Regions from separate parts of the Arthrobacter sp. 10T419 genome, predicted to be linked through region 1. Evidence: predicted binding sites of a transcription regulator. Region 1 holds the regulator's gene; each other region holds the start of a gene.
What was found. The regulator HrcA, encoded in region 1, represses chaperone genes, less so after heat shock. The targets are predictions, from matches to a motif close to TTNGCACTCGNNNNNNNCGAGTGCNAA.
Positions count from the first base shown of each region.

Region 2: groL (chaperonin GroEL) is a predicted target of HrcA. The motif match lies at 2,772-2,798, and genes of this name have one in related genera.
Region 3: groES (co-chaperone GroES) is a predicted target of HrcA. The motif match lies at 4,758-4,784, and genes of this name have one in related genera.
Region 4: AC1DBD_RS01250 (Hsp20/alpha crystallin family protein) is a predicted target of HrcA. The motif match lies at 4,996-5,022, and genes of this name have one in related genera.

Region 1 covers NZ_JBFTHF010000002.1:481,024-488,720, reverse strand. The annotation lists gene AC1DBD_RS05840 (GerMN domain-containing protein) at 1-902, shown strand, start outside; gene AC1DBD_RS05835 (16S rRNA (uracil(1498)-N(3))-methyltransferase) at 977-1,747, opposite strand; gene dnaJ (molecular chaperone DnaJ) at 1,750-2,877, opposite strand; gene hrcA (heat-inducible transcriptional repressor HrcA) at 2,958-3,971, opposite strand; gene AC1DBD_RS05820 (DUF3097 domain-containing protein) at 4,204-5,058, shown strand; gene AC1DBD_RS05815 (DUF4870 domain-containing protein) at 5,181-5,600, shown strand; gene hemW (radical SAM family heme chaperone HemW) at 5,668-6,906, opposite strand; gene lepA (translation elongation factor 4) at 6,909-7,697, opposite strand, start outside.
Region 2 covers NZ_JBFTHF010000004.1:77,118-84,814, reverse strand. The annotation lists gene AC1DBD_RS09265 (RNase H family protein) at 1-698, opposite strand, end outside; gene groL (chaperonin GroEL) at 949-2,586, opposite strand; gene AC1DBD_RS09255 (ABC transporter substrate-binding protein) at 2,884-4,197, opposite strand; gene AC1DBD_RS09250 (cold-shock protein) at 4,197-4,400, opposite strand; gene AC1DBD_RS09245 (LytR C-terminal domain-containing protein) at 4,574-5,221, opposite strand; gene AC1DBD_RS09240 (DUF3263 domain-containing protein) at 5,313-5,636, opposite strand; gene AC1DBD_RS09235 (uracil-DNA glycosylase) at 5,821-6,525, shown strand; gene AC1DBD_RS09230 (siderophore-interacting protein) at 6,552-7,391, shown strand; gene AC1DBD_RS09225 (threonine/serine exporter family protein) at 7,558-7,697, opposite strand, start outside.
Region 3 covers NZ_JBFTHF010000001.1:656,979-664,675, forward strand. The annotation lists gene tsaD (tRNA (adenosine(37)-N6)-threonylcarbamoyltransferase complex transferase subunit TsaD) at 1-529, shown strand, start outside; gene AC1DBD_RS03165 (glutamate--cysteine ligase) at 546-1,697, opposite strand; gene AC1DBD_RS03170 (shikimate 5-dehydrogenase) at 2,053-2,886, shown strand; gene AC1DBD_RS03175 (THUMP-like domain-containing protein) at 2,908-4,137, opposite strand; gene AC1DBD_RS03180 (hypothetical protein) at 4,194-4,607, shown strand; gene groES (co-chaperone GroES) at 4,942-5,238, shown strand; gene groL (chaperonin GroEL) at 5,318-6,928, shown strand; gene AC1DBD_RS03195 (acyltransferase family protein) at 7,119-7,697, shown strand, end outside.
Region 4 covers NZ_JBFTHF010000001.1:254,621-262,317, reverse strand. The annotation lists gene AC1DBD_RS01275 (DUF72 domain-containing protein) at 1-690, shown strand, start outside; gene AC1DBD_RS01270 (App1 family protein) at 740-1,822, shown strand; gene AC1DBD_RS01265 (glycoside hydrolase family 1 protein) at 1,819-3,372, opposite strand; gene AC1DBD_RS01260 (hypothetical protein) at 3,499-3,888, opposite strand; gene AC1DBD_RS01255 (DnaJ domain-containing protein) at 3,982-4,374, opposite strand; gene AC1DBD_RS01250 (Hsp20/alpha crystallin family protein) at 4,494-4,919, opposite strand; gene AC1DBD_RS01245 (MerR family transcriptional regulator) at 5,069-5,356, shown strand; gene AC1DBD_RS01240 (phosphatase PAP2 family protein) at 5,386-6,165, opposite strand; gene AC1DBD_RS01235 (DNA alkylation repair protein) at 6,289-7,386, shown strand; gene AC1DBD_RS01230 (hypothetical protein) at 7,503-7,697, shown strand, end outside.

The DNA.
Region 1 (7,697 bases):
GCGGCTTGCTGCACCTTGTGCTGCCCGCTGCCCTGGCGCTGTCCGGCTGCGTGGCCACGCCCCAGCCGGGCATCACGAACTCCGACACGCCCTCCCACACGGTCCCCGGCCCGGCCGCCGGCGTCGCCACCACCAGCGCACCGCTGGAATCCACCCAGGCCTCCAACAAGGCTCCGGTCTACTGGATCGGGCGCAGCAACAACAACGTCTTCCTGTACCGCGAGTTCCGGGACGTGTCCGAAGAGGACAATCCGATCACCAGGGCGCTGCGGGTGATGATGTCGCAGAAGCCGCTGGACCCTGATTTCTTCACCCCGTGGCAGAACCCCAGGCTCCTCGCCACCTCGATTTCCGGAAAGAACGTGATCACGGTGGACGTGTCCGCCGATGCGTTCAACAGCAACGTCGACGCCGACATGGCCGAACGCGCGATCCAGCAGCTCGTCTACACGGCCACGGCCGCCGGTGCCAGCGCCGGGCTGACCGATACCGGGCAGCAGATCCAGGTCGTCATCCTCGTCGACGGGCACACCGACTACGTCGCCTTCAACCGGGTCCGGCTCGGTTCACCGACCTCGCGCAGCGCCGGAATGGTGGCGCCCGTGTGGATCATCGATCCGCAGGAGGGCACCGAGGTGGCGGACGGCGCGGTCAAGATTTCCGGCCGGAGCACGGTCCCGGGCGGAAAGCTGCGCTGGGAGATCCTGCGGGTCGACGGCGCCAGCAAGACGCCCTATCTGGACGGCAACATCACGGCCTCCGCCGATGCCTCGAAGCCCGGCCTGTTCAACCTCTCGTTGAACCTCGGTCCCGGTGAGTATGAGGTCCGCGTGTCGCAGGTCGATCCCAGCAGCAAGGTCCAGGACCTGAACGTAGATACCCGCGGGTTCACTGTCCGCTAAGGCATTCCGCTAAGGCAGGCACCCGGCGGACCCGCACGGGCGCGGCGCCTGGCCTGTCCTACTACTGCTTGCCCCTACCAACGTCCCAGGACGTCGCTGGCCAGCACCGTGGCGGCGGGGCCGGCGGTGGAAGAACGCAGCACGTGGTGGCCCAGCAGGGCGGTGACGGCTCCCGCATCGCACAGCCGGGTGACCTCGCGGGGGCTGATGCCGCCCTCGGGGCCCACGATCAGGAGCACCTCGCGGGCCACACCGCCGTCGCCGGCCTGCTGGTGCCAGGCCTCCAGCACCTGCCGCAGGGGCCGAACCGCGTCCTCGTGCAGGATCACGGCCAGGTCCGCGGCGGCTACGGCCGCCTGCAGGCCGTTGCCGTCCACCGCGGCGCGGACCTCCGGAATCCAGGCGCGGCGTGCCTGCTTCGCGGCTGCCGTCACCACGGACTGCCATTTGGCGTGCGCCTTCGCCGCGCGTTCGGGTTTCCAGCGGACGATCGAGCGTTCGGCCTGCCAGGGCACGACGGCGTCAATCCCCAATTCGGTCGCGGTCTCAGCCGCCAGCTCGTCGCGGTCGCCCTTGGCCAGGGCCTGCACCAGCACCAGCCGAACGTCAGGCCTTGGCTCGGTCACGACCTCGCCGCACTCCACCGTCAGCTCCTGCGGCGCGGCGGCCGTCACGGTGCCGGTGATCCGCTTGCCGGCGCCGTCGGCGATGTCCACCGGCTCCCCCACGGCCAGGCGCTTGACCGTCACCGCGTGGCGCGCCTCGGCGCCTTCGAGGACGAACGTCGCGCCGGGGACCAGCTGGTCCAGGGTGCCTGCGGGGGTGAAGAAGACCGGGTTGCTCACCGCTACAGGTTACCGAGCCGGTCCCGCAGCTTCGCGAAGACACCGCCGCTGGCGGCAAGCTTCCCTTCGGTGAACTGCTCGCCGCGGAGTTTGGCGAGCTGGCGCAGCAGGTCTTCCTGGGCGGCGTCGAGCTTCGCGGGGGTATCCACCTGCAGGTGGACCTTGAGGTCTCCGCGGCCGTAGCCGCGCAGGTGCGTGACGCCCAGGCCACGCAGCGTGATGACCTCGCCGGACTGGGTGCCGGCCTTGACGTCGATTTCCTGTTGACCGTCAAAGGTCTCAAGGGTCAGCTCTGTGCCGAGCGCGGCCGCCGTCATCGGGATGTTCAGGCTAGCGTGCAGGTCGTCGCCTTCGCGCACGTAGGTGGGGTCGTTGTTGACCCGGATCTCGACGTACAGGTCACCGGACGGGCCGCCGGCAGGACCGGCCTCACCCTGGCCGGAGAGCTGGATGCGGGTGCCGGTAGCGACGCCGGCGGGAACCTTGACGGTAAGCGAGCGGCGGCTGCGGATGCGGCCCTGGCCGGCGCATTCGTTGCAGGGATCCTTGATGACCGTGCCGAAGCCCTCGCAGCTGCCGCAGGGGGCAGTGGTCATGACCTGGCCGAGGATGGAACGCACGGCGCGCTGGACCTGGCCGCTGCCGCCGCAAATGTCGCAGCGCTCGGGGTGGCTGCCTTCGCGGCAGCAGGAACCCTCACAGGTGGGACAGGTGACGGCGGTGTCCACTTCGAGCTTCTTGTTGACCCCGAAGACGGCGTCGCGCAGGTCGATCCGGACGCTGATCAGGGCGTCCTGGCCGCGCCGCACCCGGGATGCGGGGCCACCCTGGCCGCCGGCGCCGCCGAAGAAGGTTTCGAAGATGTCCTGGAAGGCGAAGCCCTGGCCGGCGTAGCCGCCGCCGAAGCCGTTGTCGTTCCCGTTCTCGTTGCCCGTCGTGTCGTAGACCCGGCGCTTTTGCGGGTCGGAAAGCACCTCGTAGGCATGGGTGACCGCCTTGAAGCGCTCGGAAGCGTCATCACCGGGGTTCACATCCGGGTGCAGGGTCCGCGCAAGCTTGCGGTAGGCCTTCTTGATCTCTTCCCCCGTGGCTTCACGGGAGACTCCAAGAACGTCATAGTGGCTGCTCAAAGTCTGTATCTCTTCCTTTTTGTACTGCCAGTGGGGCACTGCCTGTAGTTGGCAAGAAGTCCGGTTCCGGATCCGGCCCGTCAGGGCCCGAGGATCCGCGAAAGGTAGCGGGCCACCGCACGGACGGCGGCCATGGTGGTGGGGTAGTCCATCCGGGTGGGGCCAAGGACTCCGACCTTGGCCGTGGCGTCCGGGCCGTAGCCGGTGGCCACCACGGACGCTTCGGACAGGCCGTCGTAAGGGTTCTCCCGGCCGATGCTTACCGTGACGCCGCGCGGGTCCTCCGCCATGTCGCTGAGCAGGCGCAGCATCACCACCTGCTCTTCAAGCGCTTCGAGCACGGGTCCGATGCTCAGCGGGAAATCCACATTGGACCTGGCCAGGTTGGCGGTCCCGGCCATGACCATCCGTTCCTCGCGGCTGCTCGCGGCAAGCGATTCAAGCCCGCGGGCCAGGGCCTGGGCGGGTCCCCGCCGCACCGGCGGACAGCTGTCCACCACGGCCTGCAGCGACTGGGGCAGCAAGCTCAACGGGGTGCCGGAGAGCCTGGCCAGGAACAGGGTGCGGAGTTCGGCGAGGGCGTCGTCGCCGAAGTCCTGGCCGACGTCGATCACCCGCTGTTCCACCTTGCCCGTATCCGCGATCAGGACCGTGAGTACCTTGCGCGGCGCCAGGAGCACGAATTCGATGTGCCGGACGCGGGCCCGGCTCAACAGCGGGTACTGCACGACGGCGACCTGGTTCGTCAGCTGCGATAGCAGCCGCACCGTCCGGTCCAGCACGTCGTCGAGGTCATCGGACCCCTCGAGCAGCGCCTGGATGGCGCGGCGCTCCGCCGGAGAGAGGGGTTTGACGGCCGAAATCTGGTCCACGAACAGGCGGTAGCCCTTGTCCGTGGGAATCCGGCCGGCGCTGGTATGCGGCGCCGTGATCAGGCCCTCGTCTTCCAGGGCGGCCATGTCATTGCGGATCGTGGCGCTGGACACGCCCAGATGGTGCCGTTCCACCAGGGCCTTGGATCCAACCGGCTCGCGGGAATGGACGTAGTCCTCCACGATGGCGCGCAGCACTTCGAGTTTGCGTGGCTCGCTCACTCTCCACCTCCAATCGACCCGTATCGGTTCGCCGGTGCCGCCGCGCGTGCAGGAACACCCGGCGTTAGCACTCGACATGCCTAAGTGCTAACCAGTCTAATATGAGTCGCGCCGTTGTTAGCATTGGATTCGCTGCGGGCGTGAGCCCCGGGACTGGTGTTTCCGGGCACACCACAGGCCGCGCCGCCGTTCTGTCCCCCGTAATTCCCGAGTGCAAAGCAGTGTGTAGCAGATGTCGTACCAGAATTGGGGCCCGCAGGATCTCTCCGCGCCCGCCAAGGCCCAGCTGCCCGAGATCCCGGTGGAGCGCGGCATGGTGCTGGAGGACGTGCAGTCCGGCTGGGTGGGCGCCGTCACCCGGGTGGAGAAGTCCGGCGGCATGCACGTCGTGGCCCTCGAGGACCGGCGCGGCAAGTCCCGATCCTTCCGCCTCGGCTTCGGCTTCCTGCTCGAGGGCCAGCCCATCCGGCTGATGCCGCCCGCCCCGCGGGTTCCCGCGGCGGGTGCCGGAGTCGGCGCGCGCACCGCCTCCGGTTCGGTCCGGGTGGAGGGACAGCGTGCCCAGGTCGCGAAGGCCAGCCGGATCTGGGTGGAAGGCAAGCACGACGCCGAACTCGTCGAGAAAGTCTGGGGTGACGACCTCCGCGTCGAGGGCATCGTGGTCGAGCCGCTGCACGGCATCGACGACCTCGCTGCCGCCGTGAAGGAGTTCCGGCCCGGCCCCGGCCGTCGCCTCGGCGTCCTGGTGGACCACCTTGTTCCAGACTCAAAGGAGTCGCGAATCGCCGACGCGGTGATGGCCTCCCCGGGCGCGGCCGGCAACGTGCTGATCGTCGGGCACCCGTACGTCGACGTCTGGCAGGCCATCCGCCCTGCCGTCCTGGGCATTGAGCGGTGGCCGGTGATTCCGCGCGGGGTGGACTGGAAGACCGGCATCCTGACGGCCTTCGGCTGGCCGCACAGCACCAAGGAGGACATCGGCCTGGGCTGGCAGAAACTCCTCGGCGCTGTCCGCAGCTACGCGGACCTGGAGCCCTCCCTGCTGGGCCGGGTCGAAGAGGTCATCGACTTCCTCACGGTGCCGTAGCCGCCTCCCCATGCTTTGGTTCGCGGTCCGAGCAAGTATTCTTGGTAGGGCGGCCGCTGCATTTTGTTGCGGCCGCGGCTCGTACAGGTACCTACGCTCCACCGCAATCCAAAGGACGAAACGTGGCAGAAGACGCACGCGAACACACGGATCACCAGGCCGGCCATGGCCAGTCGCAGTACCATGGCGTTCCCGCAAATGCTCTGCCGTTGACGGCAAGCGAGGACCGGCAATGGGCCACCCTGGCGCACTTTGGCGGCATCCTGGGTTGCATTCCCGCGCTGCTGATCTACCTGATCTTCAAGGACCGCGGCCCGTTCACGGCGCAGGAGTCGAAGGAGGCGCTGAACTTTACGCTTCCGCCTACCATCGCTGCGGTGGTAGCCAATCTGCTGGTCTTCGTCCCGGTGGTGGGCAACCTGTTCGCAGTCCTGGCGACCGCCATCTGGATTGCCCTCGCCTGCTTCTCGGTGGCCGCCGGCATCCACGTCAACCGCGGCCAGCCGCACCGCTACGAATACAACCTCCGCTGGATCAAGTAGCGCGAACGGACATTTCCGTCCCGCGCCCAACGCGATCGGACACTTCCGGCCCGCATGGGCTGACTACCTAGTCCGGCAGGATCCGGCGGACCACGGCGTCGGCTAGGAGCCGGCCCTTGAGCGTGAGCACCAGCCGGCCCTTGAACGCTTCCGCAGGCTCAACGAGCCCGTCGGCGATCAGTCCGGCGACCGCGTGCCGTCCGGTATCCCCCAGCCCGCCAAGACTCGGGATTTCCAGGCCGGTGACCAGCCTGGCTTCGAGCATGACGCGCTCCACGTTGCGGGTCTCGGCGTCGAGGGTCTCCCGCCCGGCCGCGGGCGAGACGCCTGCCGCCAGCCGACCGGCGTAGGCCGTGGGGTGCTTGACGTTCCACCAGCGGACCCCGCCGACGTGCGAATGCGCTCCGGGGCCGATGCCCCACCAGTCATCCCCGCGCCAGTAGGCCAGGTTATGGCGACAGGCCTGGTCCGGCGTGCGCGCCCAGTTGCTTACTTCATACCAGCCCAGCCCGGCCGCGGAGATCAGTTCATCGGCCAGTTCGTATTTGGCGGCATGGTCGTCGTCGTCGATCCCCGGAACCTCGCCGCGCCGGATCTGGGCGGCGAGCTTCGTGCCCTCCTCGACGATCAGCGCGTAGGCGCTGATGTGGTCCGGGCCGTAGGACAGTGCGGTCTCCAGCGAGTAGCGCCAGTCCTCCAGCGACTCCCCCGGGGTGCCGTAGATCAGGTCCAGGCTGACCGCGAGGCCCGCCTCACGCGCCCACTGGACCACCTGCGGCACACGGCTGGGCGTGTGGGTGCGGTCGAGGACCTTGAGCACGTGGGGCACCGCGGACTGCATGCCGAAGGAGACCCGGGTGAAGCCGGCGTCGGCGAGCAATTGCAGGGATTCGGGCGTGACCGAATCCGGGTTGGCTTCCGTGGTGACCTCGGCGCCGGGCTCGAGGCCCCAGGTGTCGATCGCGGCGGCCAGGATGCGGGCCAGGTCCCCGGCCGGGAGCAGCGTGGGGGTGCCGCCGCCGAAGAACACCGTGCTGAGCCGGCGCTCCGGGAGGCCGGAGGCTTTCAATGCCCGCCCGGCGAAGTCCACTTCCGCGACGGCGGTGTCCGCGTAGGCGTCCTGCGAGGCGCCGCCGCCGAGTTCCGTGGCGGTGTACGTGTTGAAGTCGCAGTAGCCGCAGCGCACGGCGCAGAACGGAATGTGGACGTAGAGCCCGAAGGCCCGGTCCGCGGCGCCCTCCAGCGCCTGGCCGGGCAGCAGCCCGTCCGACGGCGCGGGGTCACCGAGGGGAAGCGCACTTGGCATGGCTACTTCTTGGCCTTGTCCTTGGACTCGTCCGTGGTGAGTGCGGCGATGAAGGCCTCCTGCGGGACCTCGACGCGGCCCACCATCTTCATGCGCTTCTTGCCTTCCTTCTGCTTCTCCAGCAGCTTGCGCTTTCGGGTGATGTCGCCGCCGTAGCACTTGGCCAGGACGTCCTTGCGGATGGCCCGGATGCTTTCGCGGGCGATGATCCGGGAGCCGATGGCAGCCTGGATCGGCACCTCGAACTGCTGCCGCGGGATGAGTTCGCGCAGCTTGCCGGTCATCATTACACCGTAGGCATAGGCCTTGTCGCGGTGGGTGATGGCGCTGAAGGCGTCGACCTGTTCGCCCTGGAGCATGATGTCCACCTTGACCAGATCGGCGACCTGGTCGCCGTCGGCCTTCCAGTCCAGCGAGCCGTAGCCGCGGGTCTTGGACTTCAGGATGTCGAAGAAGTCGAAGACGATTTCGGCCAGCGGCAGGCGGTAGCGGATCTCCACCCGGTCCTCGGAGAGGTAGTCCATGCCGCCCATGACGCCGCGGCGGCTCTGGCACAGCTCCATAATGGCGCCGACGAACTCGTTGGGCGCCAGAATCGTGGCGGAGACCATCGGCTCGCGGACCTCGGAGACCTTACCGGTGGGGTATTCGCTGGGGTTGGTCACGTGGACGACCTTCTTGTCCTCCAGCGTCACCTCGTACTCCACGTTCGGGGCGGTGGAGATCAGGTCCAGCTTGTACTCCCGTTCGAGCCGCTCGCGGGTGATTTCCAGGTGCAGCAGGCCCAGGAA
Region 2 (7,697 bases), on a different contig from region 1:
TCCGGGCCGGCCGCCGCAACGCGGGATTCCTCCTCCAGTTCGCTGAAGAGATCCGGCTCAGCGAAAAGGCTGGATTCGCCGAACAGCGTCGGCTCAGCGATCAGTTCCCGCGTTCCGGCGTGAGCGGACGATGCCTGCCGGGACTGCGCCGGGGCTGAGGCCGGGGCCGGCGCGGCCGAAGCCTGCTGCGCGGCGGGGGCAGTCTGCACGCCGGCGGCGGCAACGTCTCCGGCTCGGACGAAGCCGGGGCCCTGCCGGGCCGCGACGCCCTGCTGGTAGGCGGTGGCGGCGGCCCTGGCGCGGTCATCCGCCGCCTCGTTGAGGTCGTGGCCGGCGTGTCCGCGGACCCATTCGAAGGTGTACTTGCGTCCGGTGAGCGCCTGATCGATCTCCTTGAGCAGCTCAACGTTGAGCACCGGCTTGCCGTCGGACTTCCGCCAGCCTTTACGCTTCCAGCCGGGCATCCACTTGGTCACCGAGTTGATGACGTACTGGCTGTCGCACAGAATGTGCAGGTCCTCGCCCGGAAGGTGCGCCGTGGCCCGGAAGAGGTCCAGGACGGCCATCAGCTCCCCCTGGTTGTTGGTCCCGTGCGGCCACCCGCCGGCACGCCAGCAGTCGTCGTTCACGTACCAGGCCCATCCGGCCGGGCCGGGATTTCCTAAAGCCGAACCGTCGGCCGCTGCTGTAATCGTCACTGCACCATCCTGCCAGACCTCCGCCGCCCGACGCTCCCGCACCACCGGCACTGGCACCGGCACCGGGTAAGAGCACCCCACCAACCGAGAGCACCCGGCCAACCACCGCACCACCTGAGGGGCGATGCCCCGGGGCGGGAGGGTTTAACGACGACGGCGGCCCCACCAGTGGTGGGACCGCCGTCGTCGAACGTGCCGTCGCTGACGGAGAACCGTCAGTTCAGGCGTTCAGGGCTTGGTAGCCGGGTGGTTAGAAACCGCCCATGCCGCCCATGCCGCCCATGTCGTCGCCGCCGCCCATGGCCGGGGAGTTCTTCTCCGGCTTGTCGGCCACGACGGCCTCGGTGGTGAGGAACAGGCCGGCGATGGAAGCCGCGTTCTGCAGGGCCGAGCGGGTGACCTTGACCGGGTCGTTGATGCCGGCAGCGAGCAGATCGACGTACTCGCCGGTTGCTGCGTTCAGGCCGTGGCCCGCGGGCAGGCCGCGGACCTTGTCCACCACAACGCCGGGCTCGAGGCCGGCGTTGAAGGCGATCTGCTTCAGCGGGGCGTCGATGGCTACGCGCACGATGTTCGCGCCGGTTGCCTCGTCACCTTCGAGCTGCAGGTTGGCGAACGCCTTGGCGCCGGCCTGGATCAGGGCCACGCCACCGCCGGCGACGATGCCCTCTTCGACAGCAGCCTTGGCGTTGCGGACAGCGTCCTCGATGCGGTGCTTGCGTTCCTTGAGCTCAACCTCGGTTGCGGCACCGGCCTTGATGACTGCAACGCCGCCGGCCAGCTTGGCCAGGCGTTCCTGCAGCTTCTCGCGGTCGTAGTCGGAATCGGAGTTCTCGATCTCGGCGCGGATCTGGGACACACGGCCGGCGATCTGGTCGGCGTCGCCGGCACCTTCGACGATGGTGGTCTCGTCCTTGGTGACAACAACCTTGCGTGCCTTGCCCAGCAGTTCGAGGCCGGCGGTCTCAAGCTTGAGGCCGACTTCCTCGGAGATGACCTGGCCGCCGGTGAGGATGGCGATGTCGGCCAGCTGTGCCTTACGGCGGTCACCGAAGCCCGGAGCCTTGACGGCGACGGACTTGAAGGTGCCGCGGATCTTGTTCACGATCAGGGTGGCCAGGGCCTCGCCCTCGATGTCCTCGGCGATGATCAGCAGCGGCTTGTTGGACTGCATGACCTTTTCGAGGACTGCAACCAGTTCCTTGACGTTGGAGATCTTGGAGTTGACGATCAGGATGTACGGATCCTCGAGGACCGTTTCCTGACGCTCGGCGTCGGTGACGAAGTAGGCCGAGATGTAGCCCTTGTCGAAACGCATGCCCTCGGTGAGCTCCAGCTCGAGGCCGAAGGTGTTCGACTCCTCGACGGTGATGACGCCTTCCTTGCCGACCTTGTCCAGGGCTTCGGCAATCAGGGCGCCAATTTCGTTGTCACCGGCGGAGATGGACGCGGTGGCGGCGATCTCTTCCTTGGTTTCGATTTCCTTGGCAGAAGCCAGGAGCTCGCGGGTGACCGCTTCAACAGCCTTCTCGATGCCGCGCTTGAGGGACAGCGGGTCAGCGCCGGCCGCGACGTTGCGCAGGCCTTCCTTGACGAGGGCCTGGGCCAGCACGGTTGCCGTGGTGGTACCGTCACCGGCGACGTCGTCAGTCTTCTTGGCAACTTCCTTGACCAGCTCGGCGCCGATCTTCTCGTAAGGGTCGTCCAGCTCGATCTCCTTGGCGATGGAGACACCATCGTTGGTGATCGTGGGGGCGCCCCACTTCTTTTCGAGGACGACGTTGCGTCCACGCGGGCCGAGGGTGACCTTGACGGCGTCGGCGAGGATGTTCAGGCCCCGCTCAAGACCGCGGCGTGCCTCTTCATCAAATGCAATGATCTTGGCCATAACGGCAGTAGTCCTTTCGGGACAGTCGTTAAGAATGAACCTTGCGCTGCGGTGCCCGCGACGGACGATTCCAACCCGGCAGCCTCTGTACGCCGCCGGGCCGGGGATCTCACCCCAGCCAGGTATTTCTCTCGCTCCCGGTCCGTCCGCCGCCTCCACGCGACCGGCCGAACCGGGGCGTCGAGTTAGCAGTCAATACGCGGGAGTGCTAACTCCATAATTAGCACTCCCCCGGGGAGAGTGCAAGCAGTGGTGAGGTCAGGGTGCGCCCCGCCGGGCGCTCTTCGCTAGGAGCGATCAGGAGCCGGCGCTGCGGGCCGTTTCGCTGCCGGTCATCTCGGCGTTGTTGTCCGGGCCATAGCTGTAGACCATGTAGGCGGCGGCGGTGACGTCGCCGTTGCTGTCGAAGTTGATCGGGCCGGAGGCGCCGTCGTAGTCGGGGCGCTTGCCGGCGCGGAGCGCGGCCACGCATTCCTGGTAGGACTTGCAGGCCGCGGCTTCCCCGGACGGGGCCCCGGTGCCGGCAGCCGTTCCGCCGGACACTGCGACCAGCTTCGAGGCGATGGAGGTCCCAGCGTCGTCCTCCGCCGCGGCGGCGGCGAGGGCGGCGAGGTTGACGGCGTCGTACGTCTCGGCGGCAAACGCCATGTCCTTCAGGCCCGGGTCGACGGCCACGAGTTCCGCCTGGAAGTGCGCGGAGGGGAACGTGCCCGGCAGGACCCCGCGGGCGCCGTCCAGCGCCTTGGAGCCAAGGCCGTCGCCGTACTGGTTTACGGCCCCGTCGCTGAGGATGAGCTTCTTTCCGGACAGTCCCGCGTTGTTGAGCTCGGCGATGGCGCCCTGGGCACCGTCCCGGGCCACCAGCACGACGGCGTCCGGCGAGGCAGCCTTGGCCGCCGCGGCCGCCTGTTGCGCCTGACCGGCCTTGAATTCAGCGTCGACGGAGGTGCCCAGGCCCGCGGCCTTCGCGGCCGCCGAGACGGCCACGGAGACGTCCTTGCCGTAGTCGCCTTCCTCGTGCACCACGGCAAGGGTCTTGGCGCCGCCGTCCTGGGCGAGCTTGACCAGGACCGAGGCCTGCGCGATGTCGGCGGCCGCGGTCCGGAAGTAGTAGCCGCCGCTCTTGTACGAGCTGAGTCCCGGCGCGGTGTTGGCCGGTGAAATGAGGGCGACTTTGGCGCGGGAGAGGACGTCGATGGCGCCGGCGGCGCGGCTGGAGTCGGTGGGCCCGATCACGACGTCGGCCTTGGCCGCCACCAGGTCCTTGGCCTGGGCCGCGGTGTCCGTACCGATGGACTCGGGCAGCAGTTCCACGGGCTTACCCTTGTGGCCGCCCGCCGCGTTGATTTCCTTGACCGCCAGCTTCGCCGCCGCCAGTTGGGGCGGATTGAGGAAGTCCTGCCGGCCGGTGTTGTCCAGGATCAGGCCGATCCGCAGCGTTCCGTCGCCGCTCGCCTCCGCGGCATCCACCCGGGCGTTGCCGGTGGGACCGGCGCAGGCGGCCAGCGCCACGGCTGCGGCCACGCCGGCGGCCGCTGCACGGTTGAACCGCCGGAGCTTGCGCCGGCGGCCATCGCTCTTCGGGGCAGCTGCCGCAGCGGAGACTGCCACTAGGCGGGCCGGACGCTTTCGGCCTGCGGGCCCTTTTCGCCCTCGCCGACTTCCAGTTCCACCCGCTGGCCTTCAGCCAAAGCACGGTAGCCTTCGCCCGCGATCGCGGACCAGTGCACGAAGACGTCGGCCCCGGAGCTGTCGACGGTGATGAACCCGTAGCCCTTTTCGGCGTTGAACCACTTGACGGTCCCCAGTGCCATGTTCTCCACACTTTCAGCTAGCTTGCGAACGGCCCACCCCAATGTGCGCCGCGTTATGCGAAATGAAGTCCGCAGACACTCTACCCACAGCCTTCCACCGGTGCCCGGGCAGGGTCCCGGCCCGGCCGGGAATAGTTATTCAGGCGTAACCGAAGCCGGCGGCCACCCTGGGGCTAATTGAAACCGGGGCCGAGGACGATGACCAGCGGCATCTGGAATTCCGCCGAATCCACCAGGGTGCCAATCCCGAGGAGGGAACCCAGCTCTGCGGCGTTGGCCTTCTGCGCCGGGCCCTTGTAGAAGACGACCGAGGTCTGCTGGGGGGCGCCGCCCCAGTTGCCGAGCGGGCCCTGGACCCATCCAGCGGCGGAGATCCTGGAGCCGACGCGACCGGCCAAGCCCGGCGTCGTGGTTCCGTTGTAGATCGCCACGGGCTGGGTCTTGTCAAGCTTCTGGTCCCCGGACTGGTCCCCGGCGGCGCTCGGCGTTGCAGAAGCGGAGGGCTTGGAGCCCGCGGGGGCGAGGCTCCCGGTCGGCTGGCTGCTGGGGGACGGCTTCGAGCCGGCGGACGTTGTGGGTGCCTGCGACGCCGCGGCGTTGTTGCTGGCTTGGTCCGCGGTCATGGCCGAGCCACCGGCGGGACCAAAGCCCAGTTTGGGCAGCAGAAGGAAGGCGACGAGGCCGACTACCAGGGCCGCGGCGCCGGTGGCGAGGACGGGGCCCAGCCGGCGGGCACCGGGAGCGGCGACCGTCCGGTGGACACCCTGGCGCGTGGAGGCCTCCGGGACCCGATCAAATTCATCCCGTGCGTACTTGGTCATGGTAAAACGACGTCCTTGCTGATTTCTGGCTGATGGCCCGACGCCGGAATCCGCGCGAAATTCCGCGCTTCCGGCCGGACTTCACGTGCTCTTAAGCGTCCGAGCCCAAACGGCGTGCAGTGCGGGCACGTTGTCGTGACGTACGTAGTCTACGCAATCTCTTGACCAGCATGGGATCGTGGGCCAGCGCCGCCTCGGTGTCGATCAGGGCGTTGAGGATCTGGTAGTAGTGCGTGGCGGAGAGGTCAAAGAGTTCCCGGATGGCTTGTTCCTTGGCGCCGGCGTACTTCCACCACTGCCGCTCCAAGGCAAGCATCTGCTGCTCCCGGCTGCTCAACGGCGAGTCTTCGGAGACTGCCGCGAGCACGGCGTCGGCGTCATCCGCCGACAGGTACTCGGGTGCTGCTTCGGCCACTGCACACTCCCTGGCTCGTTCCGATAGGTCTCCCCCACATGTTACGGCCGAATAACAGGCTTGTCATTTAGCCGGCCCGGCCGGCTGCCCGGGCTCCTGCGAGAATGAAGCCGTGCCTGATTCATCTAATCCCGACGCGCTCTTCGAACTTGACCCCGCCGCAGAGGCGGTGGACCTCGCGGCGATGGCGCACCTTCCCTTGGACGGGCTGGTGGCGCCGGACTGGGCCGCGGCGCTGGCACCGGTCGAGGGACAGCTGCGGTCGGTCCTCGCGTTCCTCGCCGCCGAGACGGCCGACGGCCATGAGGTGCTGCCGGCGCCGTCGAACATCCTCCGGGCCTTCCGGCAGCCGCTCTCCGGCGTGCGGGTTCTGATTGTGGGCCAGGATCCCTACCCCACACCGGGTCACGCCGTCGGGCTGTCCTTCGCGGTGGATGGCGGCACCCGGCCGATCCCGCGCAGTCTCGCCAATATCTACAAGGAGCTCGACGCCGACCTCGGGCTGCCGCCCCGCGTCCACGGTGATCTCAGCCGGTGGGCGGAGCAGGGGGTGCTGCTGCTCAACCGAGTCCTCAGCGTCCGGGCCGGAGCAGCCGGTTCGCACCGGAACAAGGGCTGGGAGGCCGTCACGGCGGCCGCCATCAGGGCCGTCGCGCAGCGGCGCCGAGACGACGGCAGCCCCGCGCCGCTCGTGGTGGTCCTCTGGGGCAAGGACGCGGAGGGCGTGCGGCCGCTGCTGGGCTCGGCCGCCGTGATCGCCAGCGCCCACCCCAGCCCGCTCTCGGCCTCGCGCGGGTTCTTCGGCTCACGGCCCTTCAGCCGCGCCAATGACCTGCTCACCGCCCAGGGTGACGGCACCGTGGACTGGGAACTGCCGCCGCTGCCCTGACACGGTTCTTGGCTAGGCTTAGGTCCATGACTTCCGTCCCCGCCACCACCACCGCCAACCGGAACTCCCGGCCGCAGACCAACCTCACGGTCCTGCGCCGCGAGCAGCTCTCGCCGCACATGGTCCGGATCGTCGCCGGCGGCCCGGGTTTCGCTGCCTTCGTCAACAACGGTTACGTGGACCGGTACGTCAAGATCGCGTTCCCGCAGCCGGGGGTCGACTATCCGCAGCCGCTGGATCTCTGGGCCATCCGGGAGTCCCACCCGCGGCAAGAGTGGCCGCGCACCCGGACCTACACCGTCCGTTGGGTCGACGAGGCGGCGGGCGAGCTGGCGATCGACTTCGTCATCCACGGCGATGAGGGCCTGGCCGGGCCGTGGGCCGCCTCCGCACAGGCCGGGGACAGCCTTGTCTTCACCGGGCCGGGCGGGGGCTACAACCCTGACCCGGCGGCGGACTGGTACCTCTTCGCGGGCGACGAGTCCGCCCTGCCGGCGATCAGCGCCGCGATCGAGTCACTCCCCCGGGATGCCCGCGGTCTGGCCTTCCTGGAGGTGGACAGCGACGCCGACGTCCTGGCGATCGACGCCCCGGCCGGGGTGGAACTGCGCTGGCTGCTGCGCCGCGGGACTCCGGCCGGAAACGGGACCCTGCTGGTGGACGCCGTACGCGGCGCGCAGTGGCCCGAGGGCCGAGTGCAGGTCTTCGCGCACGGGGAGCGCGGCTACATGAAGGGCCTGCGCCCGGTGTTCTTTGCCGACCGTGGCCTCGAACGGGGCCAGGTCTCGCTCTCCGGGTATTGGGCCAGTGGCCGGGTAGAGGACGACTTCCAGGCCGAAAAGAAGCTGCCGATCGGCAAGATCTAGCCAGCCATCCCCGGCTGACGCGGGCGGGCGCCGCGGAGTTTCCCCACTTTTGCCGCCACGACGCCGGGACAGCCCGGCGCGGCCGGCTGACACGCCGTCGGAGCCCGGCGAAGGTGGGGAAACGCGGCGCTTCAGCTCGTAGGCAGACGAGCCATCTCCGCCGTCGTTAGCGGCGGCGGGCGCGGCGCCGCTCGTTGCTGGCCAGGCTCCGGGTCAACGGCCGGGCGAGGGTGTCGCCGAGCACAATGCCGGCCGCGACGCCGAGCACGATTGCCCCGGCGTTGAGCATCCCGCCGGCTCCCATCA
Region 3 (7,697 bases), on a different contig from region 1:
CGGCTACCCGGGCGGGCCGGCCATCGACAAGCTGGCACGCACCGGCAATGCGAAGGCGATCCGTTTCCCCCGTGGTCTTACCCAGCCCAAGTACATGGGGACCGCGGAGGAACCCGGCCCGCACCGCTACGACTGGTCCTTCAGCGGACTCAAGACCGCCGTCGCCCGCTGCGTGGAGCAGTTCGAGGCGCGCGGCGAAGCGGTGCCGGTGGCGGACATCGCGGCCGCCTTCCAGGAGGCCGTGGTGGACGTGATCACCTCCAAGGCGGTGCTCGCCTGCCGCGAAAACGGCATCACCGAACTGCTGCTGGGCGGGGGAGTGGCGGCGAACTCGCGGTTGCGCCAGCTCACGGAGCAGCGCTGCACGGCGGCCGGAATCCGGCTGACCGTCCCGCCGCTCTCGCTGTGCACGGACAACGGGGCCATGGTGGCCGCGCTCGGGGCGCAGCTGGTGATGTCCGGAATAGTGCCGAGCGGGCTCGGCTTCGCGCCGGACTCGTCGATGCCGGTGACGAGCGTATCCGCCTAGGAGACGGCCCAGGAATCTAGGCTTCGGGCCCCTTGCGCATCTGCTCGACCAGATCCAGGACGACGGCGCGCAGGTCCCCGCCGTGCTCCGCGGCGACGCGGCGCTGCCGCTGGTAGCCGGCCCCGCGCTCGATAATCTTCTCGACGTCGGCCAGCTCCGCGCTGCAGCCGAGCTTGGCAGCCACGGGCTCGAGCCGGGCCAGCGTCTCCCGCAGGTGCTCGGTGACGAGCTGCTCGTTGCCGTCGGCGTCGAGGATGATAATTGCGTCCAGACCGTAGCGGGCCGCGCGCCACTTGTTTTCCTGGACATGCCAGGGCGGCATGGTCGGGATGGTGCCGCCGTTGTCCAGGATGGTGGAGAACTCGTCCACGAGGCACTGGGTCAGGGCGGCGATGGCCCCCACCTCCTCAAGCGTGGCCAGGCCGTCGCAGATGCGCATCTCGATGGTGCCGAGGTTGGGTACCGGCCGGATGTCCCAGCGGATCTCGGAGAGGGTGTCGATCACCCCGGTGGTGAACATGTCCTGGACGTAGGACTCGTATTCTTCCCAGCTGGAGAACTGGAACGGCAGTCCCGCCGTCGGCAGCTGCTGGAACATCAGCGCGCGTTGCGAGGCGTAGCCGGTGTCCTCGCCGCCCCAGAACGGGCTGGAGGCGGACAGCGCCTGGAAGTGCGGGAAGTAATTGACGAGCCCGTCGAGTACAGGAAGTACCTTGTCGCGGCTGTCGAGGCCCACGTGCACGTGGACGCCGTAGATGACCATCTGGCGGCCCCACCACTGGGTGCGGTCGATCAGCTTGGCGTAGCGCGCCTTGTCGGTGACGGGCTGGAGCTGCGGCGGGCTGAAGGGGTGGCTGCCGGCGCAGAAGACTTCGACGCCCATCGGGTCGGTGACCTCGCGCACCGCGGCGAGGGAACTGTTCAGGTCCGCCTTCGCTTCCGCCACGGTGGTGCAGATGCCCGTGACGAGCTCCACCGTGTTGAGCAGCAGCTCCTGTTTGATGTGCGGGTGTTCGTCATCCTCGTTCAGCTCGGGATGCCGGGCGGAAACGCCGCGGAGCACCTCGCTGGCCACCGAGGCCAGCTCACCGGTTTCGGCGTTGACGAGCGCGAGCTCCCATTCCACACCAAGAGTTGATTGCCTGGATGAAGCGAAATCAATCTTCATGTGGTCCCTTCGCTGTTTTGTTGCCCGCCGGTGTTTGTCACCTGCCAGTGTGTGTTCGCCGCCGGTGTTCATTGGCCGCTGGTGTTCATTGGCCGCTGGTGCAGCCCGGTTGCGGCATGCAGTGGCCAGGCAGCGGTGTTCAAAGTCTAGTGCAGGGGTAGCATCCAACTGGTGGTCAAGTTACAGCTGATGCGTGAGAGTTTTCACAGAAGAAGCCTGTTCCCGGCAGCCGCGGCGGTTCTGCCAGGGCTCGCCCTGGTATCCACAGGCTGCACCGCCCCCGTCGGGCGGCAAGGGCCTGGTTCCGGCTGCCGCTGAGCCGTTGCCGTGGCGTTTCGTGGCGTTTAATGGTGCTGTGCCCATCCTGAATAAAGACATGACCCTGTGCATCTCGCTCTCGGCCCGGCCGAGCAACAACGGGACCCGCTTCCACAACCACCTGTACGAACAGCTGGGCCTGAACTGGATCTACAAGGCCTTCGCCCCCACCGACCTGGCCCAGGCCATCGCCGGCGTGCGGGGCCTGGGCATCCGCGGCTGCGCCGTGTCCATGCCATTCAAGGAAGACGTCATCGCCCTCGTGGATGTCATGGACCCGTCCGCGAAAGCCATCGACTCGGTCAACACGATCGTCAACGACGGCGGTAAGCTCACGGCCTACAACACCGACTACACGGCGATCGAGCAGCTGCTGGAACGCAACGCCGTCCCCACGGACTACACGGTGTGGCTGCTGGGCGCCGGTGGAATGGCGAAGGCCACTGCGGCGGCACTGCGCGACGCCGGATTCCGGCACGTCACGATCATCGCCCGCAACGAGGCGGCCGGCCGGGCGCTCGCCGGGCTCTACGGATTCGAATGGCGTGCAGTACTCCCGGCCCCGGATTCCGCAGAGGGCACAGCCGACCTGCTGATCAACGTGACGCCCGTCGGCATGGCTGGCGGCCCCGAGTCCGGCGCCCTGTCCTTCCCGCCGGAAGCCGTGGCGGCCGCGAAGGTGGTGTTCGATGTTGTGGCGCTGCCCGCCGAAACGCCGCTGATCAAAGCCGCGCGTGCGGCCGGCAAGCAGGTGATCACCGGCGCCGAGGTCGCCACCATCCAGGCCCTCGAACAGTTCGTGCTCTACACGGGCATCCGGCCCAGCGACGAACAGGTCCGTGCCGCCGAGGAGTTCATGCGGGCCCAGTAGCCCCGCCCCGCAAGGCCGGCCCTAGGCCGGTTCCACCGAGATGGCCACCCGCTCCTCCCCGATCCTGGTGAGGACCAGGGTGGCCGTCTTCTTGGCCGCATTCTTGGCGTTCCTGCCGCCGCCGGGGAGCAGTTGCTTGCGCAGTTCCTCCGGCGTGACCGAGGTGCCGCGCTTCTTGATGTCAAGGACGCCCACGCCGTTGTCCTTGACCCAGGACTTGAGCGCCTTGACGTTGAACGGCATCACCTCAAGGACCTTGTACGCGCGGGCATACGGGGTATCGTGCAGTTCCGGCGCGCAGATATAGGCGATGTGTTCGTCCAGCAGATGACCGCCCAGCTGGAGCGCGACGTCGGCGACCAGGCCGGCGCGGATCACGGCGCCGTCGGGCTCGTAGAGGTAGCCTTCCACCGGGCCCAGCGGGGCCTCCGGCCCGGCGCCGAAGTCCTCCGAGCTGGTGAGCTCCGCGGCGCCTTGCGGGCCGAGTACCAGCGCGGCACGCCGGATTCCGGGCCGGCGGACCGCGTTGAACCACAGCGCAACTTCGGTGACGTCGCCGCCCACCGAGACCCACTGCGCCTCGCAGTCCTCCGGGACGGAGGCATGCGGCATGCCCGGGCCCATCTTCACGCCGACGGCACGGCCGGACGAGGCCAGGGATTCCACGAAGGACAGCGGGGGGGAGAAGTCCTCCGGATCCCAGAGTCGCTTGGTCCCGGAACTTGAGGTGGTGCGGCGCGCCGGGTCCAGCCAGACGCCGTCAATCCCGTCGAGCGGGACGGCGGCGGCATCGGCATGGACGACGGTGGCGTTCCGGAACGGGATCAGGTTCATCGTGGCGCAGGCGGCGGTGGTTTCGTCCAGTTCCACGGCGGTCACCTTGATGTCCAGCGAGGCCAGGGCCATTGCGTCGGCTCCCAGTCCGCAGCCCAGATCCGCCACATGGGCAATCCCGGCCTCGGCGAAGCGCTGCGCGTGCCGCGCCGCTACGGTCAGCCGGGTGGCCTGTTCCAGGCCGGCCCGGGTGAAAATCATCTGCCGGGCGAATTCACCGAACTTCGCTTCCGCCTTTGTCCGCAGGCGGGACTGGGTGAGTGCCGCGGAGACCAGCTCGGGGGAATGACCGGCCTTCCGGAGCGAGGCGTTGAGGCGGAAGGCCTCCTCCTCGCGGTACGGTCCCAGCGAGGCCAGCAGCTCCCAGCCCTCCGGATTGAGGAGCGGGGCGATCTGGTCCTGCGTAGTCTCAGCCATGCCATCAAGCGTAGTTCAGGCGGGGAACGCCGGGCGCGCCCGATAGGCTGGACGGCATGGATGGCAGGGACACAGACGACTTCGGCACGGCAGGCACCCGGGAGAACACCGTCGGGGAGGCCAGGGGCAGCCGGGGACTGGCCCGCTTCGCCCGGCCGGCGCTGATCGCCGGCGTCGTGATCGCCGTCGTGTGCGTGGCGTTGCTCGTCATTATCTTCTTACTGGACTCCTTCAATGCGACCGTCTACTCGGTCGGCGGCAAAGACGTGAAGGATGCGACCGATGAGGCGCGCGCGATCCGTGACACCTATGCCGCAGCCCGGGTGGGCGGCATCATCGCCCTCGTCCTCGGCGCGGTCGCTGCCCTCGCCGGCGGCTTTGTGCTGTACCGCGAACGCAACGCCTCCGCCCGGATCGAGGAAGACGACGACGGCCAGGACTGGGACTACGAGGACCTGGCGGGGGAGTAGGCCGCCCCAGCCTGGGCGCGGACCGAGGGACATGCCCATCCTTCGGCACCAGCACCGGACATACTGCCGATATGCCCATTGCCGGCAGCTGGCGATGAGCATGTCCGTCACTCCGGACGGTCCCGCCGGACGTTCACCAGTGACGAACTTCTGGCACTCACCTTGACCGAGTGCTAACTACTTACATAGAGTCGTCATTAGCACTCTCCCTAGGCGGGTGCTAACACGTGAAGCATGTTCCGCCGGGCTACTGCCGGCACCGCGACGACGGTTTGTACGCCACGGATCACCGCTTCATAGTCCACAAATTTGCTGACGAAAAGGAGAGGTCCGAGTGTCGGTCTCTATTAAGCCTCTTGAGGATCGTATTGTTGTCCGCCCGCTCGAAGCCGAGCAGACCACGGCTTCCGGCCTGGTTATCCCGGACTCCGCACAGGAGAAGCCGCAGGAAGGCGAAGTTGTTGCAGTAGGCCCCGGCCGCTTTGATGACAATGGCAACCGCGTTCCCGTTGACGTTGCCGTTGGCGACGTTGTCATCTACTCCAAGTACGGCGGAACCGAAGTTAAGACCGGCGGCACCGAGTACCTCGTGCTCTCCGCCCGCGACGTTCTGGCGATCGTCGTAAAGTAACTCTCTTGGACCCCCGCGCCGCCGATCCTTCGCTTTGAACGAACGGCTGCGCGGGGTTCTGTCTTGAAAGGACAAAACCATGGCAAAGCAGCTTGCGTTTAACGACGCTGCCCGCCGGTCGCTCGAAGCCGGCATCGATAAGCTCGCCAACACGGTCAAGGTGACGCTCGGCCCGCGCGGCCGCAACGTCGTGCTGGACAAGAAGTGGGGCGCCCCCACGATCACCAACGACGGTGTGACCATCGCCCGCGAAGTAGAGCTGGACGACCCGTATGAAAACCTTGGCGCACAGCTCGCCAAGGAGGTCGCCACCAAGACCAACGACGTCGCCGGCGACGGGACCACCACCGCCACCGTGCTCGCCCAGGCCCTGGTCAAGGAAGGCCTGCGCAACGTTGCCGCCGGCGCCGCCCCGGGCCAGATCAAGCGCGGCATCGAGGTCTCCGTCGAGGCCGTGGCCGCCCGCCTGCTCGAAAACGCCCGCCCGGTCGAGGGCACCCAGGTGGCCAACGTGGCCGCGATCTCCGCACAGAGCGACGAGGTCGGCGAGCTCCTGGCCGAGGCCTTCGGCAAGGTCGGCAAGGATGGTGTGATCACCATCGAGGAGTCCTCCACCACGCAGACCGAACTGGTCCTCACCGAGGGCATGCAGTTCGACAAGGGCTACCTGTCCCCGTACTTCGTCACCGACGCGGAACGCCAGGAAGCAGTCCTCGAAGACGCCCTTATCCTGATCAACCAGGGCAAGATCTCCTCGGTCCAGGAATTCCTGCCGCTGCTGGAAAAGGCGCTGCAGAGCTCCAAGCCGCTCTTCATCATCGCCGAAGACGTCGACGGCGAGGCACTCTCCACGCTGATCGTCAACCGTATCCGCGGCACCCTGAACGTCGTGGCCGTCAAGGCTCCCGGTTTCGGAGACCGCCGCAAGGCCATGCTGCAGGACATCGCGACCCTCACCGGCGCGCAGGTTGTCTCCCCGGAACTGGGCCTCAGCCTGGACACCGTGGGCCTTGAGGTCCTGGGTACCGCCCGCCGCATCACCGTCACGAAGGACAACACCACCATCGTTGACGGCGCCGGTTCGGCCGAGGACGTCGCGGCCCGGGTTGCCCAGCTGCGCGCCGAGCTGACCCGCACCGATTCGGACTGGGACAAGGAAAAGCTGCAGGAACGCCTGGCCAAGCTGGCCGGTGGCATCGGCGTGATCAAGGTTGGCGCTGCCACCGAGGTCGAGCTGAAGGAAAAGAAGCACCGCATCGAGGACGCCGTGTCCTCCACCCGCGCTGCCCTCGAAGAAGGCATCGTGGCCGGCGGCGGCTCCGCCCTCATCCACGCCCTCAAGGCGCTTGATGAGGATCCGGCTGTCCAGGCGCTCGACGGCGACGCGGCAGCTGCCGTGGGCATCGTCCGCCGGGCCTTGACCCAGCCGCTGCGCTGGATCGCCCAGAACGCCGGCTTTGACGGCTACGTCGTCGTCGCCAAGGTGGCCGAATCCGCTGTCAATCAGGGCTTCAACGCCAAGACCGGCGAATACGAGGACCTGATCGCGGCCGGTGTCATCGACCCCGTCAAGGTCACCCGCGCGGCCCTCCGCAACGCGGCCTCCATCGCGGCGCTGGTTCTCACCACCGAAACCCTCGTGGTGGAAAAGCCGGCCGACGAGGACGAGCACGCCGGACACCAGCACTAAGGTTTCCGCGCACTAGGTTCCGTGCAAAGAAGGGACCGGACCAGCGTCAGCTGGTCCGGTCCTTTTTGTTCCCCGGAGCCATGCCGTCGGGGTCCGGGCATCGTGGCCGGCGTCATCCGAAAGGGACCGACGCCGAACCGGGTTGTATAGTTGCTCTGGCTGTCTTGCGTTGTTTCTACGGGGGTTTTGTATGTCTGGAGCGGTAACGCTCGTCTCGCCGCGCGAAACGAGCGCCGAGCCACGTCCTGCCCGGGGGACGAAATTCAGGCCGGAAATCCAAGGACTGCGTTCGCTCGCGGTGCTCATGGTGGTCACCTACCACATCTGGTTTGGCCGGGTGTCCGGCGGCGTCGACATCTTCCTGCTGATCTCGGCGTTCCTGATGACGCTGCAGTTCGTGGGCCGCTTCGAGCGGGGTTCGCAGATGGCGCTGATCAAGCATTGGCTGCACCTGTTCCGGCGGCTCCTGCCGGCGGCCGCCGTCGTCATTGTCACCACGCTGGCGGCCAGCTACTTCCTTTTGCCCCGCACCCGCTTCCCGGATGTGGTCGCGCAGAGCTGGGCATCGCTGTTCTACGTGGAAAACCGCGTCCTGCAGGCCGAGGCCGTCGACTATTACGCGGGGGACCACGCGCTGGCCAGCCCGCTCCAGCACTTCTGGTCGCTGTCCATCCAGGGCCAGGTGTTTATCCTGTGGCCGCTCATCTTTGCCGGCGCAGCGTTCCTCGCACGACGGTACAACCTGCGCTACCGGGCGCTGCTCAGCTAC
Region 4 (7,697 bases), on a different contig from region 1:
TGGGAGAACGTGCTCTATCCGCCCGGGCTGCCGGCACGGGACCGGCTGGCCCATTACGCATCGCGCTTCACCACGGTGGAGCTGAATGCGAGTTTCTACCGCTGGCCGCGGGAGAGCTCCTTCGCCGGGTGGCAGCGCCGCCTGCCGGAGGGCTTCACCATGTCCGTCAAGGCGCCGCGGGGCCTGACCCACGGCAAGAAACTCTACGGCCCGGAGGTCTGGGCGGAGCGGATCACCCGCTGCTGGCACGAACTCGGTGACAAGCGGGCCGTGCTGCTGGTCCAGCTGCCGCCGGATTTCGCGCGCGACGACGCCCGTCTGGGCTACTTCCTGGCCGTCCTGCCGGAGTGGATCCGCGTGAGCGTGGAGTTCCGCCACCCCAGCTGGGACCACCCGGCGGTCTATGAGCTGCTCGAACGGCACGGCGCTGCCTACTGCGTCATGAGCGGCGCGCAGCTGCCGTGCATCCTGCGGGCTACCGCCGGGTTCGTCTACGTCCGGCTGCACGGGCCCGACCGGGACCACCTCTACGCCGGCTCCTACTCCGACCAGGAACTTGGCTGGTGGGCGGAACGGACCCGCGAGTGGCTGGCGTCGGGCAAGGACGTCTACGCCTATTTCAACAACGACGGCGGCGGCAACGCCGTGCGCAACGCCACCAGGCTGCGTGAACTGCTGGGCGACGCCTGACCGGCGGACCAATCGCCGGCAGGACGCGCCGCTGTGGGAGAGTGGAGTTATGGAATTGGCCTCGCAGGAACCAGCGCAGCAACCGCAGCCGGACAGGAAAGTCTCGGGCAGCCAGGCCTTCCGGCTGGCCCACTGGGTCTCGGACTCGGTCAACCACCTCCGCCTGAAGGCAGCCAGGCGCTGGAAGTTCAGCCCGCAAACCATCGCCTACCAGGGCTACGGCTCCACCGAGTGGGTCCGGGTACTGGGCCGCGTCCTGCTCACGAGCAAGCCCACCCCCGGCAGCCGGGCGGAGCAGGCGGCGCAGAACGGCAACCAGAATGTCCGCGGCTGGCGCGCGTTTACGTCTGTCCCGATCCAGTTCATTGAGGTGGAGATCGAGATCGGCGGCATCACCACCCGGGTGCACGCCGACCGCGGCGGCATCGTGGACACCGTGGTCCCGGTTTCACTCACGCCCGGCTGGCACCGCGCCGTGCTGCGGGCCGAAGGGACCGAGCCTGCGGAGGCGATGATCTATGTCATCTCCCCGGACACCACCCTGGGCATCGTCTCGGACATTGACGACACGATCATGGTCACGGCACTCCCCCGGCCGTTCCTGGCCCTGTGGAACACCTTTGTGCTCAACGAACGGGCCCGGATGGCGACCCCGGGCATGGCCGTCCTGATGGACCGACTGCTGGTGGAACACCCCGAGGCGCCGGTGATCTACCTGTCCACCGGCCCTTGGAACGCCGCCCCGACGCTGGCCCGCTTCATCACGCGCAACATGTACCCCTCCGGCACCCTGCTGCTGACCGACTGGGGCCTCACCCACGACCGCTGGTTCCGCAGCGGCCAGGAACACAAGCGCCGGAACCTGGAACTGCTGGCCAAGGAGTTCCCCAACATGCGCTGGCTCCTCTTCGGCGACAACGGCCAGCACGACGAGGCCATCTATTCGCAGTTCGCCCGGGAGCACGGAGACCGGGTCGCCGCGATCGGCATCCGCCAGCTCTCCACCGGCGAGGCCGTGCTGGCGGGCGGACATTCCGAGACCGGCGACCACACGGGCTCCAGCGTCCCGTGGGTCTACTCGCCCGACGGCGCCGGCATGGCCAAGCGCCTGCAGGAGCTGGAGATCCTCTAGCCGGCCGCCGGGGCTTCGGCCGCGGTTCCTGCTTCGGGGGTTTCGACGTCGACGGCGGCGCTGTCCGCCGTGCCGCCGTCGCCCGCGACCATCGCAGCTGCCCCGGCGTCCCTCTTCCGGGCCGCCATGAGCTCCCGGATCCAGTAGTAGGAGGCCTTCGGCGTGCGGACCATGGTGTCACGGTCCACGTGCAGCAGGCCGAACTGCTGCTTGTAGCCGGCGGACCATTCAAAGTTGTCCAGCAGCGACCACACGTAGTAGCCGCGCAGCTCGATCGACTCTGCGGAGCCGCCGGGTGAGGTCGCCTCGATGGCCGCCCCGATGTGCTCGGCAAGGTACCGCACGCGGCGCTCATCCGGGACGATGAGGCGGCCTTCGGCGTCGTGGATCTCCAGATCCTCGAAACTTGCGCCGCCCTCGGTGATGTAGACCGGCGGCAGTTCCGGGTAGCGTTCGGCCATTTCCGCGAATGCCACGGCCATGTAGTCGGGCTTGATCGGCCAGCCGTAGGCGGTGATCTCGGTGTCCGGGAAGCTCTCGATGTGGAACGGGGTTCCGGACCCGCCGCCGTTGAGGTCATTGCCCATGGCCTCGGCCATGCCCTGGGGCACGGTGCCCTCGCCGGGTCCGGCCGCCACCCGGGTGGGCATGTAGTAGTTCAGCCCGTAGAAGTCCAGGGGCTGCGAGATCAGTTCCATGTCCTCGCTGGACGGGCTGAAGGAGGAGAAGAAAGTGGCGGCCCTGATGGCGTCCGGATACTTGCCCAGCAGCACCGGATCCGCGTACAGGCGGTTCTGGGCCATGTCCATCAGCCCGGCGCTGACCTTGTCCAGCGGGTTGACCGAGGCCGGGACCATCGGTGAATAGACGTTGGTGAGGCCGATTTCACCGGGCACCTTCGCCGCCCGCAGCGCCTGCATCGCGAGCCCGTGGCCCAGCAGCTGGTGGTGGACGCTCGGCAGCGCCTTGAGCATGTGCGCTTCGCCCGGGGAGTGCACGCCCAGCATGTAGCCGTTGGCACTCACCGTGGCCGGTTCGTTGATGGTCACCCAGCGGGCCACCCGGTCCCCGTAGGCCGCGGCGGCGATGGCGGCGAATTCCCCCAGCCGGTAGGCGGTGTCCCGGTTCATCCAGCCGCCGGCCTCGTCCAGCTCCAGCGGCGTGTCCCAGTGGTACAGGGTGGCCATCGGCGAGATCCCGTTGGCCAGCAGCAGGTCGATCAGGCGGTCATAGAAGTCCAGGCCCTTGGGATTCACCGGACCGCTGCCGCCGGGCTGGATGCGGGGCCAGGACAGCGAGAACCGGTAGGAATCGATCCCCAGCTCCTTCATCAGCGCCACATCTTCGGGCATCCGGTGGTAATGGTCGCAGGCCATGGCGGGGCTGTGATCATTGACGATCGAGCCCGGGGTAGCCGCAAAGACATCCCATCCCGAAGGTCCGCGTCCGTCCTCGTCCAGCGCCCCCTCGATCTGGAAGGCGGCGGTCGCCACGCCCATGGTGAAATCGGCCGGCAGCAGAGCGGCCAGATCGTGGGCGGAAGCATTCATTGGCGGATCCCCTATGCAGTTGCGCTGGTGGTTGATTGATTTTAGGCCCCGGCGGGCGCCCACGCCACAACCGGCGCCGGCACCTCCGCCGGTGGGTCCGGCGCCTCCGCCCCTGAGCCCGGCGCCCTAGTAGGTGGACTCCTCCGGCCCAAAGAGGAACTCTTTGGCATGGGCGACGGCCTTCTTAAACGCGTCATTCCGCAGGCTCAGGAGTTGCTCCGCCTCGTCCGCCGCGGGCTCAAGGTAGCCGGTAAACCCGGGCCGGAGCACCCAGATGTCCCCGGCGGGGGGTAGGTAGAACACCCCGAAGGAGCGGTGCTGGCTGTCCTCGGCGGCCCAGATGGGCACCACCGCCAGCGCGGCGCCGGTGTCCACATTGATCCACTGTGCGCGCGGGAGAGGCAGTTCGTGGGCCTCCGGGTCAAGGAAGGGCGCGGTTCCTTCGCCCCACCGCTCCTCGAACCGCTCGTGGAACGCGGGCATCAGGTGCGAATCGTAACGCCGCCATGCGCTCATGGTTGTCCTCCATTTTCTTGTATTCCTGCCTGCTGCTTCCTGCCTGTTGCTTCCTGCATGGTCCGGCACGCGGCACCGCCCCTGGTACCCGCGTCACTCCGGGCCCCGCTCCCACCGCACCGGGGTCACGCGCAACACCGGCTGCCCGCCTCGGTGGTGCCGCACCGGAATGTCCCGGCCGACGGCGGAAGCGTCGCGGGCCGGGCGGGCCGGCCGGGCCGCGGAACCGGCGGCGTCATAGGCGGCCCGCGCGTCAGGATTCCGCAGCACCGAGAACGACTCAAGGATGCGGCGCGCCTCCTCCCCGCCGTCGGACCCGGCGCCGGGCCGGGCATCCGGGCCGCCTCCGGAAGCCGCACCGGCGGCCGCTTCGACGTCGGGATGGCGGCGGCGCATCAGCGCGCGGAAGGAGCGCTGGATCTCGGCCGGAGACGCATCCGGCGCGACGTGCAACGCGGCGTAGAAGCCGCGCGGGTCGCGGTTCATCGGCTCACCTCCTGGTGGCCGGACGGGGCTCGGGCCGATCAGGCGGGGATCCGGCCGCACGTTCCGGCCGGCCGGATCCCCGCACCGCCAGCGGTCCGAAGCGTCCGCCGCCGGCGCTGTTACTTCCCGATCTCCTGCATCTTGTCCTGCGTGTGCGTGATTTCAATCTTCCGCGGCTTGGCCTGCTCCAACACCGGAATCCGGAGCGTCAGGACGCCGTCGGCGTAGCTCGCCTTGACCTTGTCGGTGTCCAGCGTGTCGCCCAGGATCAGTTGGCGGCTGAAGACTCCGCGCGGCCGTTCCGAGGCGATCAATTCAACGTTGGGCTGCGTCGGGTCGCGCCGTTCGGCCCTGACGGTCAGGACGTTGCGCTCGATGTCGAGATCCACCGAGTCAACATTGACGCCGGGAAGATCGAACGCGACGACGAATTCGCCGTCCTCCTGCCACGCGTCCATCGGCATGGCGGCGGGCCGCGCCGCCGTTCCGAAGACTTGCTGGGTCAGCCGGTCCAATTCACGGAACGGGTCCGTACGCATCAACATCATTTCCCACTCCTTCATACGAGAGTCTTGAATTTTCCTGCCTATCCAGCCCACTCGATTATCTGTGGTGGTGGATATAGATTTTTTATAGCACCAGTGCCAAACTGATGCAACAGGAAATTTTTCGACCACACGAAGGGACGTGAGCCATGGCGGAACGTGAAGCGGACGTCGGGGTGTACGCGATCTCCGTGGTGGCTCAGCTGGTCGGGACCGGGCCGCAGAACATCCGGCTTTACGAGCGCAGGGGACTCCTGACCCCGGACCGCACGGCGGGCGGAACGCGGCAGTACAGCGAGACGGATCTGGTGGTGCTGCGGCGGATCAGTGAGCTGCTGGACGAGGGGCTGAACCTCGCCGGCGTCGCCAAGGTGCTGGAACTGGAAACGGCTAATGCCAAGCTCCGTGCGGAGCTTAAACGACGCGGGGCGCGCTGACCGGCAGCGCGCCCCGTCTTCGCCGGCGCCTACTCCGCGCCGGTCTCCTGCTTGGAGAGTTCACCGGTGATCCGCTCGCCCGGGATCCTGGCGGTCCGCCAGGTGTCCAGCAGGATCACGGCGCCCAGGATCACGAACGAGATGGACAGCGAGGCGAGGGCGTCGGTGGTCCAGTGGTAGCCAAGGTAAAGCCGGCTGAGCGCGGCGAAGAAGATCCCGATCCCGGCCACGGCGAATCCCGCGACGGCGGCTTTCGGGTTCTTGCGGCGGGAGAAGATCAGGAACGTGGTGATCAGCAGGAAGTCACAGGCGCCCAGGACGTGGCCTGACGGGAACGAGAACGTGGAGTCAGCCCCGAAGAGCATAAGGTCCACCGGCGGGCGCTGCCGGCCGACCGACCGGCCGATGATCTGGGCCAGGATGACCCCGGTCAGCATGCCACCGGCCAGCACCATCGGCCGCCAGGCGTGCTTGGCCAGCAGCCCCCACGCCACCGTGAACACCAGGATGATGATCGGCAGGCCGATGGGTCCGAAGACAATGGCCAGAATGATCATGATGGTCGTGGCCGGCTCCCCGCGCAGGGCCACGAGCCCGGAGCGCACCGGCTCGTCAACGGCGGTGATACCGCCGTGCTGCAGCACGCTAACCAGGATGGCAATGAACGCCACGACGCCGACGACCATAAGCCCGACGGCGATCCGGTACAGATTCCGCCGCGCATCCACGCTCATGTAGCGCTCCTCCACCACAAACTTGTCATGGAAGACCCGCCACCAGCCGGATTGCCCGGTTTTCTGCTCTGCCATTGCCGTATCCGCCTCTGCGCCGTGTGTGGACATTCCCAACGTGAAGAATATCCCGGTTCCCGCGCCGCGGGCGCGTCGGACCGGCAGCCGGTCCCGCGCCGTTCCCGCCGGTAGCCTGAACCCATGGGTGTCATGAACGAACTGATCAACCCCGGGGTGGTCGGCTCGCTGGGACGGATCCTTGCCGCTGCTTCCCCCGGCCGCCGCTTCCCGCAGCTGGCCGGCACGGCCGGGCAGCTGGACGGGCTGGGCCTGCGCGAACGCACCGACCTGCTCAGCAGCGCCCTGCTCACCGATCTGCCCGCCGACTACACCGCTGCGGCGGCGGTCTTCCGCCAGGCGCTGAAGGACCCGGACTTCACCGGCTGGATGATCTGGCCGGTCAGCGAGGCGGCCGCCACTCTCGCCCTTGCCCGGAGGGGCCCCGCCGATTTCGAGGACTGCTTGTCGCTGCTCGCCGAGCTGACTCCGCGGCTCACGGGTGAATTCGCCATCCGGCGGCTCCTGGATGCGGACCTCGACCGGGCCCTGACGGTCATCCAGCGCTGGACCAGCCACCCCGACTGGCAGGTCCGACGGCTCGCCAGCGAGGGCACCCGGGCGTACCTGCCGTGGGCAATCCGTGTTCCCGGACTCACGGCCCGGCCGGCGGCAACCCTGCCGATCCTGGACGCCCTGTACCGCGACCCGGTCGAGGACGTCCGGCGGTCGGTGGCCAACCACCTGAACGACCTGGCCCGGCATGCCCCCGACGAAGTGGTCGCCGCCGCAGCGCGCTGGCTGGCGGAGCCGGACGCGAACACCGCCAGGGTGGTCCGCCACGGCCTGCGGACCCTGGTCAAGAAGGCCCACCCCGGCGCGCTGGAGCTGCTCGGCTTCGCGCCGGCGCCGCTCGCCGTGACGCCTCTCCGGCTCGACCGCACCGTCGTGGAACTGCCGGGAGACCTGGGATTCGATTTCGACGTCGCCAACACCGGCCCGGCGGAGGCCCGCATCGCCGTCGACTACGTGGTGCACTACGCCAAAGCCAACGGCGTCCTCGCGGACAAAGTGTTCAAGCTCGGCACGGCCGTCCTCGGGCCGGGTGAATCCAGGACATTTTCGAAGCGCCATGCCTTCCGCCAGATGACCACCCGGGTCCACCACCCCGGCGACCACGCGCTGCAGCCGCAGGTCAACGGGGTGCGCTATCCGGGGGCCGGTTTCACGGTGCTGACCTAGGCTCCGGAAACGGACGGCGGCGTGCCCGCGTGGTGATTTGACTCACATTTAAATCAGACGTTATCCTCGCTTCAGCCGTTGGCCCCGCGGCGACCACCTCCCGGAAAGACAGTGCGATGACGACAGCAAGCGAATGCATCGAGATCCAGGTCGACAATCGCCAACTCTTGGACGACCGGCTCAACGACGCCGTCCAGGGGCTGCAGCGGCTCGCCATGCTCACCGGCGCCCACGGCATCCTGCTGACCCGGCACAAGCCGGGGCACTACACGGCCGCACTTTCGGACCAGGTCCCCTTCGGGATGACACGG